One region of the Vibrio tritonius genome, then DNA from elsewhere that is predicted to be linked to it. Evidence: predicted binding sites of a transcription regulator. Region 1 holds the regulator's gene; each other region holds the start of a gene.
The links. The regulator PurR, encoded in region 1, represses purine synthesis genes. The targets are predictions, from matches to a motif close to TNANGNAAACGTTTNCNTNA.

Region 1 (5,421 bases):
CGCCACCAGCATCTAAAATATGCAAAGGCTTGTCAGCGGTAGCAAAATGAGTTAACAATTGCTCTATGTCTTCCCAAACAATGACTTGGCGAATTTCACCTTTGTCTGAGCCATAGATGTTTTTTGCAAATTTGTGGGCAATATCGTCGAAATTGCGATCTTTAGTCACGGCAGCTTGAGTTATGATAACGGAACGTACCGCTATTCTGTCATAGGAATGGCAGGAATAAAGAGAGTTTCGTTGTTTTTACTCTCAAGTGCTGTTTTTTCGGGCTATTTTGTATATGTTTGAGCTGAAAAAAATCATTTCTTCCCTATTTATGCCACTGCCAGCATTGCTGATCATTGGATTCATAGGTTTATCATTGATCATGTTTACTGCAAAACGTAAGAGTGGTTGCTTTATCGTCCTCTTCTCGTTGTGTGGGCTATTTTTGATTTCGTTTCAACCAATTTCATCCCGGCTTTTGATGCCGCTTGAGCGCCAATACACGGTGTTTTTACCTACTGACCAATCCATCGACTACGTCATGGTGCTTGGCAGTGGTCATGTTGTGGATGATCAAATCCCACCCACATCGGAGTTAAGCCGTACCGCTCTTGTGCGCCTCACTGAGGGCATTCGGATTATGCGTATGTATCCAGGTTCCAAGTTAATTTTATCTGGCTATTCTGGTGGCAGTGAATTCAGCCATGCGAGGATGCTCGCACAGGTTGCACTTGCACTTGGTGTGCCAAAATCTGAAATCATTTTACTTGAAACCGCTAAAGATACTTGGGAAGAGGCGCGCCAAGCTGCGGCCTTTGTACAGCAGAAAAAACTGGTTTTAGTTACATCTGCTTCTCATATGGAACGGGCTCTTTACGAGTTTCGCTCGGCGGGATTAAACCCGATGCCCGCACCAACTAACTTTCTGGCGCAAAAACACATCTATCAACCTTGGGAAAAATACGCGCCTAAAGCACGTTATTTGGAGCAAACGGAGCGTTATTGGTATGAAACCATGGGGCACATTTGGCAAGTACTACGTGACTGGGTGACCGGTTATGAAGCTGCACAAGGCAGCAAGCATGCCATTACTGTTGATGACCCATCTCAACAATAATCTCTATCCCCAAGCAAACTCAAGCTGTTGGTTCAGTGCGAATAACTTCGCCTGACTATCAAAACAAGAGCATGTTTGGGAACCATTGTTTAGCAAAATGCCAGCACTCAGTGCTGGCATTTTATTATTGACTGGAGTCAGCGAACAGGCCTTTAACTTCCAGCAAACATGTAACCTTCCCCATGGACCGTTACAATAATCTGCGGCGTTTTAGGGTCTAGCTCCATCTTTGAACGCAGTCGACGAATCAATACATCGATCGTCCGATCATTTGGTGCATCAACCCGATGACTGATCATATCTAAAATTGCCTCGCGACTAAGAACTTGGTGTGGATTAGAGGTTAATGCCACGAGTAATTCGTACTCTGCTTTCGTCAATTTAATAGGCTCGCCATTGAGACTTAAAGCTCGGCGTTGTATATCAAACGACCATTCTCCAAAATGGAGAAGTTGATTGCTTGAATTAGTTTCGAGTGAACCAGAACGACAATTAGATACTCGCCAAGTTAAATTTTTCACTCTCGCTAATATTTCTCTTAGCTCAAACGGTCTTGCAATATAATCATCAGCTCCCATTTCCAAGCCAATAATTCTATCTATACTGTCTTCTCTACCATTAATGAGAATAATACCGACATCTGAATGACTGCGTAATTCACGAGTTAACATAAGGCTGTCATCAAATTGAAGATTGGTTTCCATCAGCACCAAATCAATAGCCTGCTGACGTAAAACCTCCCGCATTTCTGCGCCTGTATCCGCGACAGAAATCTGGTAGCCCTCTCGTTTAAAATAATCGACCAAAGTCACTCGGGTGTCTCTGTCGCTTTCTACGACTAATAAGTGATAACTCATAGACGTCACTTTATTCCGCTAAATTAAATCCCTATTCATTCTATTCATAGATGGTCACAATTCTAGAGTACATACTTAAAACCTGATGCTTTATTGATTCAAAACAAGCTTCGATAACATTTTGCTTTATTTGAACAATCGAAATAAAAGACTTTATTTCCATTTCTCAAAATTGTAAAAATTTGACTTCTTTTTTGTCACATTGTTACTCATTTATTTTCTGAATAAGGAAATAATATTCATTTCTATTCGTTAAGTTCATTTAATAAATTTAATGATTTTTATTAAACGTAATTGTGACCAAAACCGAGGTATAGATAACTGAGAGCCAGTTTATCTATTGGCCTTTATACTTTTATACCCAAATGACCTCAAGATGCAGACTTCAGAGCTTCATCAACGAGCACAGGTCAAGCTCAATGACGGCAGGAATGGTCATTCCCTTTCAACGTCATTGGGCGCAGAGATGGGCTTGTTGATGAGCTCCCAAAGGGCGAGTTGTATTCGCTTCTATGCTACGTTACCGATTTTCTACGTAGAATAACTAGGTATTCAAATCGGTGCCTTGCCTATGAGCGAATACATTCTCGCTGAAACAGCATCTTGAGGTTACTTGGGTATATCCTCAAGATGCTAAAACTAAAGCCGCGCCTTCACATTCACGTGGTCAATTAGAGCAAATTATGCGTGCATCCTCAGTCATCTAACGAGAAACTCTGCCCTTCTTACGTAACACAATGAGAAAACGCTTGATATCAAACTAAGATGAATTTTTCATTGCGGGCAGTTCGATAGCAGTCTAAAATCGATAGCGCAAACGATAATCTATAGAAATTTTACTTAAACCGCTGTTATGAAGCGGTTTTTGTGTTTTTACTACTTTTAAGCTTCACTAACATATCGAATCAACACCTGTTGAAGTGGTCAATACTGTAAATCTTTGTCCTTGTCAGCAGATATCGATGGGAACAACCAATGGCGACTATAAAAGATGTTGCACGCATTGCTGGCGTGTCAACCACCACTGTATCACACGTAATTAACAAAACCCGTTTCGTAGCCGAAGCAACACAAGAGAAAGTGTTGGCAGCGGTAAAAGAGCTCAACTATGCCCCTAGCGCGGTCGCTCGTAGTTTGAAATGCAACACGACTCGCACGATTGGTATGTTGGTGACTCAATCAACTAACCAGTTTTTCTCTGAAGTCATTGATGGTGTGGAAAGCTACTGCTATCGCCAAGGTTATACACTGATCTTGTGTAATACTGGCGGTATTTATGAAAAACAACGCGACTATGTTCGCATGCTGGCAGAAAAGCGCGTTGATGGCATTTTGGTGATGTGTTCAGACATGACTCCAGAACTAATGGAAATGCTCGAAGGTCACTCAGACATTCCAAAAGTCATTATGGACTGGGGTCTTGAGGATTCTCAAGCCGACACCATTATGGATAACTCAGAAGAAGGTGGCTACATTGCCACTAAACACCTCATCGATAATGGTCACAAAGACATCGCGTGTTTAAGCGGTCATTTTTCTAAAATGGCGTGTAGAGAACGCATTGTTGGTTTTCGTCGGGCAATGGCAGAAGCCAACCTGCCCGTCAATGAAGATTGGATTTTGGAAGGCAACTTCGAATGTGATACAGCCGTGCTCGCTGCAGATAAAATTCTTGCGATGGATCACAAACCAACCGCGGTATTCTGTTTTAACGACACCATGGCACTGGGTTTAATGAGTCGATTACAACAAAAAGGCGTGAAAGTGCCTGATGATATTTCTGTCGTAGGTTACGATAATATCGAGCTTTCTGAGTATTTCTCTCCACCACTGACGACCATTCACCAACCAAAACGTCGTGTGGGTAAAAATGCCTTTGAGATCCTACTAGAAAGGATCAAAAACAAAGCACATGATCGTCGCATTTTTGAGATGCACCCTGAACTTGTCGCACGAAATACCGTAAAAAAACTTTAATATCATAGTGTTACATTATATTTTCACTTTTGAGACACAATCTTATTGATGAAAATGTCGGTTATTAAAAATACAGTGATTTTTTGGACCGACATCACATTAGGCGAATTTTTTTGTGATTTATATTCAAGTTTAAGATTACTCTAGTGAACGAAATGTCACGTACAGGGCAAACCATCTGAAAAGGTGGGACGCAAAGCCTCCGGCCTAAACCCTTAGATGGTATTTTCTGGCTCTGGGTAGGTAGCGGGGTTACCGATGGCAAAAATGCATATAAGACGTTAACTTCTTACTGACACAATCTTTGCATTCTTTTGCTACATTCTCGGACCTGATTTTGGTGGCGTATTGTTAATACACCGAGACTAAAGGCATGGATAAACCAATATTAAAAGACTCAATGCGTCTGTTTGAAAACTTAGGACGCGTAAAATCTCGTTCAATGTTCGGCGGATTTGGAATTTTTGTTGACGACACAATGTTTGCATTGGTTGTTAATGACAAACTTCACATCCGAGCAGATGATAATTGTTCAGAAAAATACAAGCAGCAAGGCTTAGAACCTTACGTTTACAAAAAACGTGGTTTCCCAGTGGTTACTAAATACTTTGCTCTTCCAGACAACTTCTGGGAAGCCCCAGAAAAAATCCTGAAAGAAGCAAAAGAAGCTTTGGTTATTGCTAAGCAAGAGCGTAAAACTCAAGCTCAAGCAAAACCTAACCGATTGAAAGACTTACCTAATTTACGTCTAGCAACAGAACGTATGTTGCGTAAAGCAGGTATCGAATCGGTTGAAGAGCTTCATGAGAAAGGCTCTGTAGAAGCGTATAAAGCGATACAGCAGACTCACTCTAATGATGTAAGCATTGAACTTCTTTGGGCTCTAGAAGGCGCAATTGAAGGGAAGCATTGGTCAGTGATTCCTCAGAATCGCCGCGATGAGTTAATGCAACGCTTGTAGAAGATTAGCTAGTAAGAGTAACGAAAGCACTCACTTTAGTGGGTGCTTTTTTTTGCCTGTCATAAAAGTAGGCATTTTTTCGTCCATCAGTAGGACAACATTAGTCCGCATTCCATTTCAGCATTTTCTTAATGACAAATCACGTTACTATAGTGGTGCCCCCAAAATCCGAGACATAGTAATAACTGTACTGCGAGCCCAACTTCACATCCATATGCGTTGTTTGGTTTGGTGAACACTGACTATTTCATCATTAATTTTTCATTCATCATTAAAATGGAGTGACAATAGAAAAGCAGTGATTTAGTCATACCCAAGTCATCTCAAGATGCTGTTTTAGCGAATTGGTGATGGGTATATTTGTCGTTTAGTTTTGAATCTCACATATGTGTGATGTGCCAGCCTGAATTAGGTCATCACGCATGTGCTTAGGCGATGTAAGATAAGTCTAGGCCGATGAGAGGATATGTGATTACATCCATGAGACAACACCGCCGTACTCTGTTGTCTCATATACCCA
Region 2 (5,421 bases), on a different replicon from region 1:
ACGTCAATTGCCCAGTGGATGACTTCGTCTACGATCAAGAGCACAACGTACTATCGACTCCCGCTTATATGCTTGCTGAGAATATTTCTCAAGCAGAATCAGGAATTAACCGTCTTGTAACAAAATTAATCTCATTGGCGTGATAATTTTTGTGTGCCAAAGCCTTATATAACGGGCTTTGGCGTTAAATTTTGTGTCCAGATTACCCCATTTGTGAAATGTAAAATTACTGCATTAGTTATTCCATTTTGGTAAAAATTCATGAGATGAACATCACCGTATAAAATTCCATCAGTAGAAACTATAAGTCACTATATTCACTATGGTTATTAATGTGATCCAGCTCAAGAATGAGCATCAATTTGAACGTGCTTCAAGGATTTTTGCGCCAGATCAAACACACTCTGCGACAAACTGTGCAACTCTAGAGCCAGATATTTTGAACATAATTATTATTGGAGTTAACTCATGGCGAGTGCATTTTTTATTCCTACAGTAAACCTAATGGGCGCAGATTGTCTTGTTGATGCAGCGGATGCGATCAAATCTAAAGGCTTTACCAAAGGTCTGATTGTAAGTGACGCAATTCTGAACAAAATCGGCGTAGTTAAACAAGTTGCTGACCTACTAACTGAACGTGGTGTAGCAACAGTGGTTTATGATGGTACTCATCCAAACCCAACTGTGACCAACGTAAATGAAGGTCTAGCGATTCTTAAAGAAAACCAATGTGATTTCGTTATTTCTCTAGGCGGCGGTTCACCACACGACTGTGCAAAAGGTATCGCTCTTCTTGCTTCTAACGGCGGCGAAATTGCGGATTACGAAGGCGTTGACCAATCTCCAAAACCAATGCTGCCATTGATCGCAATCAACACCACTGCAGGTACTGCGTCTGAAATGACTCGTTTCTGCATCATCACTGACGAAGTTCGTCACATCAAAATGGCTATCGTAGACAAACACACGACTCCACTGATGTCTGTTAACGATCCTAAATTGATGCTTGCTAAACCAGCTTCTCTAACTGCAGCAACTGGTATGGACGCACTGACTCACGCAATCGAAGCTTACGTTTCTATCGCTGCAACACCTATCACTGATGCCGTTGCAATCAAAGCAATCGAAATGATTCAAGCGAACCTACGTGAAGCAGTGAAAAACGGTCAAAACCTAGAAGCTCGTGAAGCAATGGCATACGCACAGTTCATGGCGGGTATGGCATTTAACAACGCTTCTCTAGGCTACGTACACGCAATGGCACACCAACTAGGTGGTTTCTACAACCTACCTCACGGTGTATGTAACGCAGTACTTCTTCCACACGTACAACGTTACAACGCAACTGTTGCAGCAGACCGTCTACGCGACGTAGCTAAAGCAATGGGTGTGAATGTAGAAAACCTAACAGCTGAACAAGGCGCAGCAGCGGCTATCGACGCTATCGTATCTCTATCTAAAGAAATCGGTATCCCTGCAGGTCTAACTGAGCTTGGTGCGAAAGTTGAAGATGTACCGACACTAGCAACTAACGCTCTTAAAGATGCTTGTGCTATCACTAACCCACGCCAAGGTACACACGAAGAAGTGTGTGAAATCTTCAAAGCAGCATTTTAATTGCTGATTTGCTAAGACTTTGATAAAAAGGTGCTCTCGGAGCACCTTTTTTTATGCCGACTGAAAATACCCCGTCCTACTTATTAAATTCAATAAGTTGAATAATAAAATGGCGATAAAACAGCAGGTAAATTTGATTCATCGCAGTAAAACGGTGAAAGATCCACTGCTTTTCCTCGTTCGTGGGAGTTTTGCTTTACATGCAAAAAATAAAGGTTATTATCCGAAGCAAACGTTTTCCTCACCACTTTATTAACCATGATGAGGGTTTTATGCTGTCAGATATCGAAATTTGCCGCACAACACCACTACAGCCAATTGATGATGTTGCTCATCAAGCGGGTCTACAAACCAACGAGTTTCAAAGCCAAGGTCGCTACAAAGCGAAGGTCTCTCTAGACGCCCTAAACCGCCTAAAAGATCACCCTAGGGGCAAGCTGGTGGTTGTCACTGCCATGACCCCCACTCCGCTAGGCGAAGGTAAAACTGTCACCACGATTGGACTGGCTCAAGGTTTAGAGCAACTCAATCAATCCGTGTTTGCTTGTATTCGTCAACCCTCCATGGGGCCAATTTTTGGCGTCAAAGGTGGTGCCGCAGGCGGTGGTTATTCTCAAGTTGCTCCAATGGAAGAGCTGAATATGCACCTTACTGGTGACATTCACGCCGTCACGGCAGCACATAACCTTGCGGCCGCGGCTATTGATGCTCGTATTTACCATGAACAGCGCAACGGTTACGAAGACTTCACAGCTCGAACAGGATTAAAGGCACTGCGTATCGACCCAAATCATGTCAAATGGAGACGCGTGCTGGATCACAACGATCGCGCACTACGCATGATCACCATCGGACGTAATGAAGATGGCAAAACAGTCAACGGCTTTGAACGTGAAGATGGCTTTGATATCTCAGCCGCTTCAGAGCTGATGGCGATTTTGGCGCTTGCTAGTGATTTAAACGACTTACGTCAGCGTATCGGTCGCATTGTGGTGGCTTATGATTTCGACGGTCAGCCCATTACCACCGAAGATTTGCAAGTGGCTGGTGCCATGACAGTCACCATGAAGGACACTATCCAACCAACGCTAATGCAAACTCTTGAAGGTGTACCAACGCTGGTTCATGCAGGTCCTTTCGCCAATATTGCCCACGGTAACTCATCAATTATCGCGGATAACATCGCAACTCGATTAGCAGATTTTACCGTTACTGAAGGTGGCTTTGGTTCTGACATGGGCTTTGAAAAAGCCTGTAATATCAAAGCAAAAGCATCAAATATCGCCCCCGACTGCGCGGTAATTGTTGCGACCTTACGTGGTATTAAAGCTAACTCAGGTCGTTATGATTTGCGCCCAGGCCATGCGATTCCGGATAGCCTATTTGCACCAGATTCTGCCGCACTCACTGCCGGTTTTGCTAATTTGCAATGGCATATCAACAACGTGACCCAATATGGTGTTCCCGCGGTAGTAGCAATTAACCGCTTCCCACAAGACAGCGAGGAAGAACTACAACAATTAGTGGACATGATCAAAGCCCTACCACAAGGTGTTGAAGTGGCGATCAGCGAAGCCTTTAGTCGCGGTGGATTAGGTGCTACACAATTGGCGCATTGCGTCATGAAACAGTGCGAGAAAACGGTCCAGTTCACGCCACTTTATAAGAGCGAAGACTCTCTGGATGATAAATTGCATGCCGTAGCGCTTAAAGGGTACGGCGCAGGCTCAGTTACCTACTCAGAGAAAGCCACAGCGCAGCTTAAGCGCTTTAACGAGTTGGGTTACAGTCATCTTTCTGTGTGTATGGCGAAAACCCCACTTTCGATCACCACCGATTCGGCCATTAAAGGCGCTCCATCAGGCTTTGATGTGACGATTCGTGAACTGAAACTGTGCTCTGGTGCTGGCTTTATCTATGCCCTCTGCGGCAGCGTAATGACCATGCCAGGACTGCCAGACAAACCCGCCTTTATGTCGTTAGACATTGATGAGCAAGGGAATATTGTCGGATTAAGTTAATCGATACTAAGTGCAGTGATTTCCTCTCACTGCACTTACCCCTCACGCCCCACGCCAGATTTATGTATGTGTATCTTCTAGCCTCTCGCAACCTGCCCAAACAAAGTGCAAGCGTTTCCCTAATATGTAGCAAGGCTCGTATTCGACTGAATACCTATCTCATTAAATAACAAATAACCACATTTAACCTATTGGTTTTTATTGTAAAAATTCTTTTTCATTCCAGCCTTGAAATAGGGACACTTTTTGCATAATGAAGATCAACAGTGCAAAGGCACTCGCCAAATAATCAAACCGAATTTGCGAGGGATGTATGAGTTCGGAATATCGTTATCAATTGGGTAGTAAAACGTTTCGTTTTCGCTCCTTAAAAGAAGTGATGGCTAAGGCGTCACCTCTACGTTCAGGAGACCAGCTCGCTGGCGTTTGCGCCGCGTCTGCAGAGGAACGCGTTGTTGCTCAAATGGTATTGGCTGATCTGCCTCTTAAAACTTTTCTAAATGACTTGGTGATCCCGTATGAGAAAGATGAAATATCACGGCTGATCATTGATGAACACAATGCTAAAGCCTTTATAGACATTGCCCATCTCACGGTGGGTGATTTTCGCAATTGGTTATTACAAGAATCCACCACTTGTGTTGAACTAACACGTGTTGCCCCTGGGGTCACGCCGGAAATGGCAGCAGCGGTCAGTAAAATCATGCGTAACCAAGATCTGATTTTGGTCGCTAAAAAGTGCCAAGTGACCACTGCATTTCGCAACACCATCGGTTTGGCTGGGCATATGTCGACTCGACTACAACCGAACCACCCGACCGATGATATGAACGGTATCGCAGCATCGATTTTCGATGGACTTATGTATGGTAATGGTGATGCCGTCATTGGTATCAATCCAGCAACAGACAGCGTAAGCCAAGCGATTAAGCTTATGAAGCTGATGGACGAAGTGATTCAACACTACGAGATCCCAACGCAATCGTGCGTATTAACCCATGTTACCAACACAATTGAGTGTATTGAACAAGGTGCACCAGTGGATTTGGTGTTCCAATCGATTGGTGGAACAGAAGGTACCAACAAAGGGTTTGGTGTCAGCATTGATGTGCTGCAACAAGCTTATGATGCGGCGAACAGTCTACAACGTGGCACGGTTGGCAACAACTTCATGTACTTTGAAACCGGTCAAGGTAGCGCGCTTTCTTCAAATGCGAACCATGATGTTGACCAACAAACTTGTGAAACACGAGCTTATGCGCTCGCTCGTAAGTTCAAACCTTTATTGGTTAATACCGTTGTCGGCTTTATTGGTCCTGAGTATCTGTTTGATGGCAAACAAATTATCCGCGCCGGACTAGAAGATCACTTCTGTGGCAAGCTGCTTGGTCTACCAATGGGTTGTGATATTTGCTACACCAACCATGCCTATGCCGATCAAAACGACATGGATAACTTATTGACCTTACTTGGCGTGGCCAACTGCAACTTCATTATGGGCATCCCGGGTTCTGATGACATCATGTTGAACTATCAGACCACCTCGTTCCATGATGCCTTATATGCACGCCAAGTGCTTGGATTAAAACCTGCCCCTGAATTTGAAGCTTGGTTGCGTAAAATGCAGATTTTCAGTCAAGATGGTCGAACTCAGCTTAGTGATCATATGGCACCAGCGTTTAAACAGCCGCTTAGCCTACTGCAGGAGGCGGTATGAACTTAGACAAAATGATAAGTGGTAAATTGTCCGCTGAGCAATCTTCGCCAGAATTAGTGCACCATG
Region 3 (5,421 bases), 640 kb from region 1:
GGCATTTAAACCAGCAATAAAGGTTTGTTGCGATGCACTTGAGAAAACGTCGAAAGAGCCAGAAACATCTTCATTAAATGTCACGATGTTGGTTTCGATTTTATTGAGTTCTTCTTGGATAAGAGAAGTGAATGCGCTAAATGCTTGATCAAGCGCTGGTAGGTTTTGTTCTGCAACCGCAACAGTGACGAAACCTTCACGAGGAATTGCATTGCGCAGGCTACCGCCACGAAAATCGATAAGGCGAAGATCCAAACCTTGAGTGTGGTCCGCTAGGAAGCGGCCTAGTAGTTTATTGGCGTTAGCACGACCGGTATGAATATCTGCACCAGAGTGACCGCCTTTTAAACCTTTTAGAATCAATTTACGGACGACGAAACCGGCAGGTAGCGCTTCACGTTGAATTGGGAACGTGAATGCACCGTCTACACCACCAGCACAACCCATGTAAACTTCGCCTTCGGTTTCTGAATCGGTATTAAGTAGGATGTCACCTTCTAACCAACCTTCTTTCAAACCAAATGCACCGGTCATGCCAGCTTCTTCATCGATAGTTAGCAGTACTTCAAGAGGGCCGTGTTTGATCTCTTTTGATGCCAAAACAGCAAGGCAGGTAGCCATGCCGATGCCATTATCAGCGCCTAGAGTGGTACCTTTTGCTGTTACCCACTCCCCATCAACATACGGTTGAATCGGATCTTTAGTAAAGTCGTGCTCGGTATCTTCATTTTTCTGAGGAACCATATCGATGTGTGCTTGTAGTACCACACCTTTACGATCTTCCATACCCGCAGTTGCTGGTTTCTTGATGATTACGTTACCAGTTTCATCACGACGAACGTCCAAGCCTTCACTGCTTGCCCAGTCAACAATATAAGAGGCTAGTTGCTCTTCATGTTTAGAAGGGTGAGGAATTGAACAGATCTTATCAAAGAACTGCCAAACAGGGGCTGGGGATAATAAGCTAATTTCAGAATGGAATTCAGACACGAATAACTCCTAGATGTGTAATCTTTCCTGATGCTCATCGTTATTTGAGACAACGTGGGATCAAGAGGGACAAATTTACCTCACAGCATATCACCCTAAGCGGATTCGGAGTAGCGTTTCAATGTGAACCGGTCGGATCTTGCTACGTTATTTATAGCTTTCTCCAATAGATCAGTTAGATGAGAAATGATCAATCTAACGAAATCACAGATGTTCTATTACGTAATTTCATCTGTTTTTTGTGCGCAATGTCTTTAAATATTCACTAATGTGTAATTTTATTACTTAATTTATTTGTTTTAAGTCAATAATAGAAAAAATTGTGATTTTTATCACCATGAGTATTGTAATAAATTTTCTTGGTGGTATATTTGTAACCAACTTCGATGTTGAAGTTAAATTGCTCAATGGACGAGTCTTGAAGATCCTTCTTAGGAAGATCAAAAAATCGGTTAGCAGTCAGGTTTTTTGGCGGATCTTGAAAGGTTTACCCAGTGGTGTTTGAGTGTCTGACGATGACATCACTGATCATTAGGTGCTGGTTATGTGACCAAACCTTGTGACTCGAACAGTTTGTTCACCCCTATTATTGGAATTCATTCGCAGTCCGTTTTGGGCTCACCATGATTCACCGCCATCTCACTATGAGGTGGCGTTTTTTTTGCCTAAAATTCGTGATATGTGCTTAGGGAATGAATAAAGCAGCTGAAAAGCTGCTTTATTTCTGTTGTTAGCGGGTATTCACTACTTAGTTAACGCTTGGAGCTGTTCTTTGACGATCTCTAAACCTTTTACAACCAGTTCTGATTCAATCGTTAGTGGTGGTAGGAAACGAATGACATTACCTTTCACGCCACAAGAAAGCAGAATGAGACCATTCTCATTACATGCTTTAACTAATTGTTTGGTTAAAGCTGCTAAAGGTTCCTTTGTTTCAGGATCGTTGAGCTCGATAGCCACCATAGCGCCTACTTGGCGAATGTCACCAATTTGTGGGATCACGCTTTGCATGCTTTCTAGCTGCTCTTTAAACAACAAACCAATGTGTTGGGCACGCTCAACCAGTTTTTCTTCTTTGATGATCTTCAATACTTCAACCGCTGCGGTACATGCGATCGCATTACCAGCATAAGTGCCGCCAATGCCGCCCGCTTGCGGGTGATCCATGATATCGGCTCGGCCTACCACTCCAGAGATAGGGAAGCCACCGCCAAGACCTTTTGCGATTGTGATCAAATCAGGAACCACATCGTAGTGTTCGCAAGCGAACATACGGCCAGTTCGGGCGAAACCACTTTGGATTTCGTCACAAATCATCACGATGCCATGTTGGTCACTCAATTCACGAATGGCTTTTACCCAAGATGCTGGCGCTTGATAGAAGCCTCCTTCCCCTTGAATCGGCTCAAAAATGATCGCTGCAATTTGGGTGGGTTCAATATCACAAGCAAACAGGTCATCAAAGGCGGCTAGGCTCTCTTCTTCCGTGACTCCGTGATACGCATTTGGGTAAGGCAAGTGATACACGTTATTTGGGAAAGGACCAAACCCAGCTTTATAAGGGTTCACTTTACCGGTTAGCCCCATACACATATTGGTACGGCCGTGGAACCCGCCTTTAAAAGCAATGACGCCAGGGCGACCAGTGAAATGGCGAGCAAATTTAATCGCGTTTTCTACTGCTTCAGAGCCTGTGGTTAAGAAAGCGGCTTTCTTTTCAAAATCACCCGGAGCGGCATCTACTACGCCTTCTCCTAACTCAACAAAACTGGTGTAAGGAACCACTGTTGAGCACGTGTGGCTAAAGTTTTCCAGTTGAGCTTTTACTGCTTCAACGATCCGAGGGTGGCTGTGACCCGTGTTGACGACGGCAATACCTGCTGCGAAATCGATGTACTCATTGCCTTCGATATCGGTAATGGTGGCATTTTTTGCTTTCGCTGCATAAACCGGGGCTAGGTTTGCTTCGCCTTTACAGATTACTTTTTCTTTACGGCTTTGCCATTCCTGATTCGTCATGATGTATGTCCTTATAAAAACGAGCTGAGGTATAAAAACCACCAAAGCAGAGGTATTGAGTATTCAAATATTCGTCGATGCCATAGAGCGCGCTTTTGCGCGATTTGTGAACGGACAATCCAATCGCTTTGATGAAGTTATGTTAGCGACAAAAAAGCAGGAGACTTAGTACCAGTTAGTAGAAAAAGGTAGTACCAGATAATACAAAAAGTCGGGAAAAGTTTACTCAGGACTCACTTTGACAATTCTAATGTAAAGAGTGAGAAATCAATCTGAACAATTGGTCAGGAGTTATTTGTTTTGTCATATGAATTTTATACGGAACTAAGATCCTAATTCTTATGCAGAACGAGCGGATTGTTTGCAGTATTTTCTGCGAAAAATGTGATGAGTAACGAATTCTGTCTGGAATTTGTTATTTTATGACTTTATAATCTGCGCCCAATCGATTACGCAACCGTTTACTAATTTACCTTTTATAGGAATCGAACATGCTGGAAAAACTTTTCAAACTCGGTGAGCACGGTACGACCGTTCGCACTGAGGTCATTGCGGGGATTACTACTTTCCTTACAATGGCTTACATCATTTTTGTGAACCCAGCGATTTTATCTGAAACAGGGATGGATCGTGACTCAGTATTCGTAGCAACCTGTCTAGCCGCTGCTGCTGGTTGTTTTATCATGGGTTTGGTAGCTAACTACCCAATCGCATTAGCACCAGGTATGGGCTTGAACGCCTTCTTTACCTTTGCTGTTGTGAAAGGCATGAACTACTCATGGGAAGTAGCACTAGCAGCTGTATTCTGCTCTGGTGTTATCTTTATTTTGTTAAGCCTATTCCGTATTCGTGAATGGATTATCAACTCGATTCCGATGTCTTTACGTACTGGTATTTCTGCTGGTATCGGTCTGTTTTTAGCGTTTATCGCGCTACAAAGTGCTGGGATCATCGTCGATAACCCGGCAACTTTGATTTCATTGGGTGATATCACGTCAATGAAATGTTTATTAGCGGCGGCTGGTTTCTTCATCACTGTTGGTTTGGTTTATCGTAACGTCACTGGCGCAGTAATGATTTCAATCTTAAGTGTTACTGTTTTGGGTATTATCTTTGGTGATGTGCCATACCACGGTATTTTCTCTGCGCCACCAAGCATGGCTCCGACTTTCCTTAAGTTGGATTTCGCAGGTGTATTCCAAGTCGGTATGATTTCTGTGGTATTTGCATTCCTATTTGTGGATATCTTTGATACGGCTGGTACATTGATGGGCGTTGCAACTAAAGCGGGCTTGATCGATAAAGATGGTAAACTTCCTCGCCTAAACCGTGCTCTACTTGCTGACTCAACAGCAACTTCTATTGGTGCACTGTTTGGTACATCGAACACGACATCATTCGTTGAAAGTACTGCAGGTGTTGCTGCTGGTGGTCGTACAGGTTTAACAGCAGTTGTTGTTGGCTTTTTATTCCTGCTTGCATTATTCTTCTCACCAGTTGCAGGTATGATCCCTGCTTATGCAACAGCTGGTGCGCTGCTGTATGTATCTGTTCTTATGCTTTCTGGTCTTGCTAACGTTGATTGGCACGACCTAACAGAAGCGGCACCTGCTGCCGTTACATGTATCATGATGCCAATGACTTACTCGATTGCTGAAGGTATTTCTTTTGGTTTCATTTCCTACGCTATTATCAAATTGCTAAGTGGCAAAGCTCGTGAAGTTTCTGTCAGTGTTTGGTTTATGGCAATCGTATTTGTTATCAAATACGCTATGGGATAAGCGGTACAACACTTTTCAAATTTAGGTTATACAAATGAGCAAAAAATTCGTTATCACTTGGGACAATATGCAGGCGTACTGCCGTGAGCTCGCTGAGCTACAAATGCCTGCAGAACAATGGAAAGGTATCCTAGGTGTAAGCCGTGGTGGCTTGGTTCCTGCAGCTATCCTCGCTCGTGAATTGGGTATTCGTTACGTAGATACAGTTTGTATCTCCAGCTACGACCATGATCATCAACGTGACATGACGGTTGTGAAAGCACCAGAACACGATGGTGAAGGTTACCTAGTGGTAGACGACTTGGTTGATAGCGGTGATACAGCTCGTAAAATCCGCGAAATGTACCCAAAAGCGAAATTTGTGACCGTTTGTGCTAAACCAGCAGGCAAAGATTTGGTTGATCAGTACATTGTGGATATTCCACAAGATACTTGGATTGAGCAACCATGGGATTTGTCTCTGTCTTTTGTTGAGCCAATCAACCGTAAACAAAAGTAAAGCTTGCATAATTGAGTAGAAAATGGCCCTTTGTAGGGCCATTTTTTTTATTACTATATACCCCAAGGGTGGAGTGTCTTCGCTGAAACAGCATCTCAAGGTTACTTGGGTATAGCGGTTTTGGTATCATGT

Region 2: a site for PurR is predicted at 1,842-1,861, ahead of JCM16456_RS20545 (formate--tetrahydrofolate ligase). Genes of this name have one in related genera too.
Region 3: a site for PurR is predicted at 3,459-3,478, ahead of JCM16456_RS03285 (NCS2 family permease). Genes of this name have one in related genera too.

The regions. Positions count from the first base shown of each region.
Region 1 is NZ_AP014635.1:1,355,444-1,360,864, reverse strand. It holds gene cmoM (tRNA uridine 5-oxyacetic acid(34) methyltransferase CmoM) at 1-169, opposite strand, end outside; gene elyC (envelope biogenesis factor ElyC) at 258-1,106, shown strand; gene torR (two-component system response regulator TorR) at 1,259-1,963, opposite strand; gene JCM16456_RS23600 (hypothetical protein) at 2,340-2,507, shown strand; gene purR (HTH-type transcriptional repressor PurR) at 2,939-3,940, shown strand; cyclic di-GMP riboswitch class I at 4,099-4,200, shown strand; gene JCM16456_RS06125 (TfoX/Sxy family DNA transformation protein) at 4,314-4,901, shown strand.
Region 2 is NZ_AP014636.1:1,171,603-1,177,023, forward strand. It holds gene elbB (isoprenoid biosynthesis glyoxalase ElbB) at 1-143, shown strand, start outside; gene yiaY (L-threonine dehydrogenase) at 469-1,617, shown strand; gene JCM16456_RS20545 (formate--tetrahydrofolate ligase) at 1,890-3,638, shown strand; gene JCM16456_RS20550 (ethanolamine ammonia-lyase subunit EutB) at 3,952-5,355, shown strand; gene eutC (ethanolamine ammonia-lyase subunit EutC) at 5,352-5,421, shown strand, end outside.
Region 3 is NZ_AP014635.1:714,092-719,512, forward strand. It holds gene JCM16456_RS03270 (aminoacyl-histidine dipeptidase) at 1-990, opposite strand, end outside; gene gabT (4-aminobutyrate--2-oxoglutarate transaminase) at 1,735-3,009, opposite strand; gene JCM16456_RS03285 (NCS2 family permease) at 3,501-4,790, shown strand; gene gpt (xanthine phosphoribosyltransferase) at 4,825-5,289, shown strand.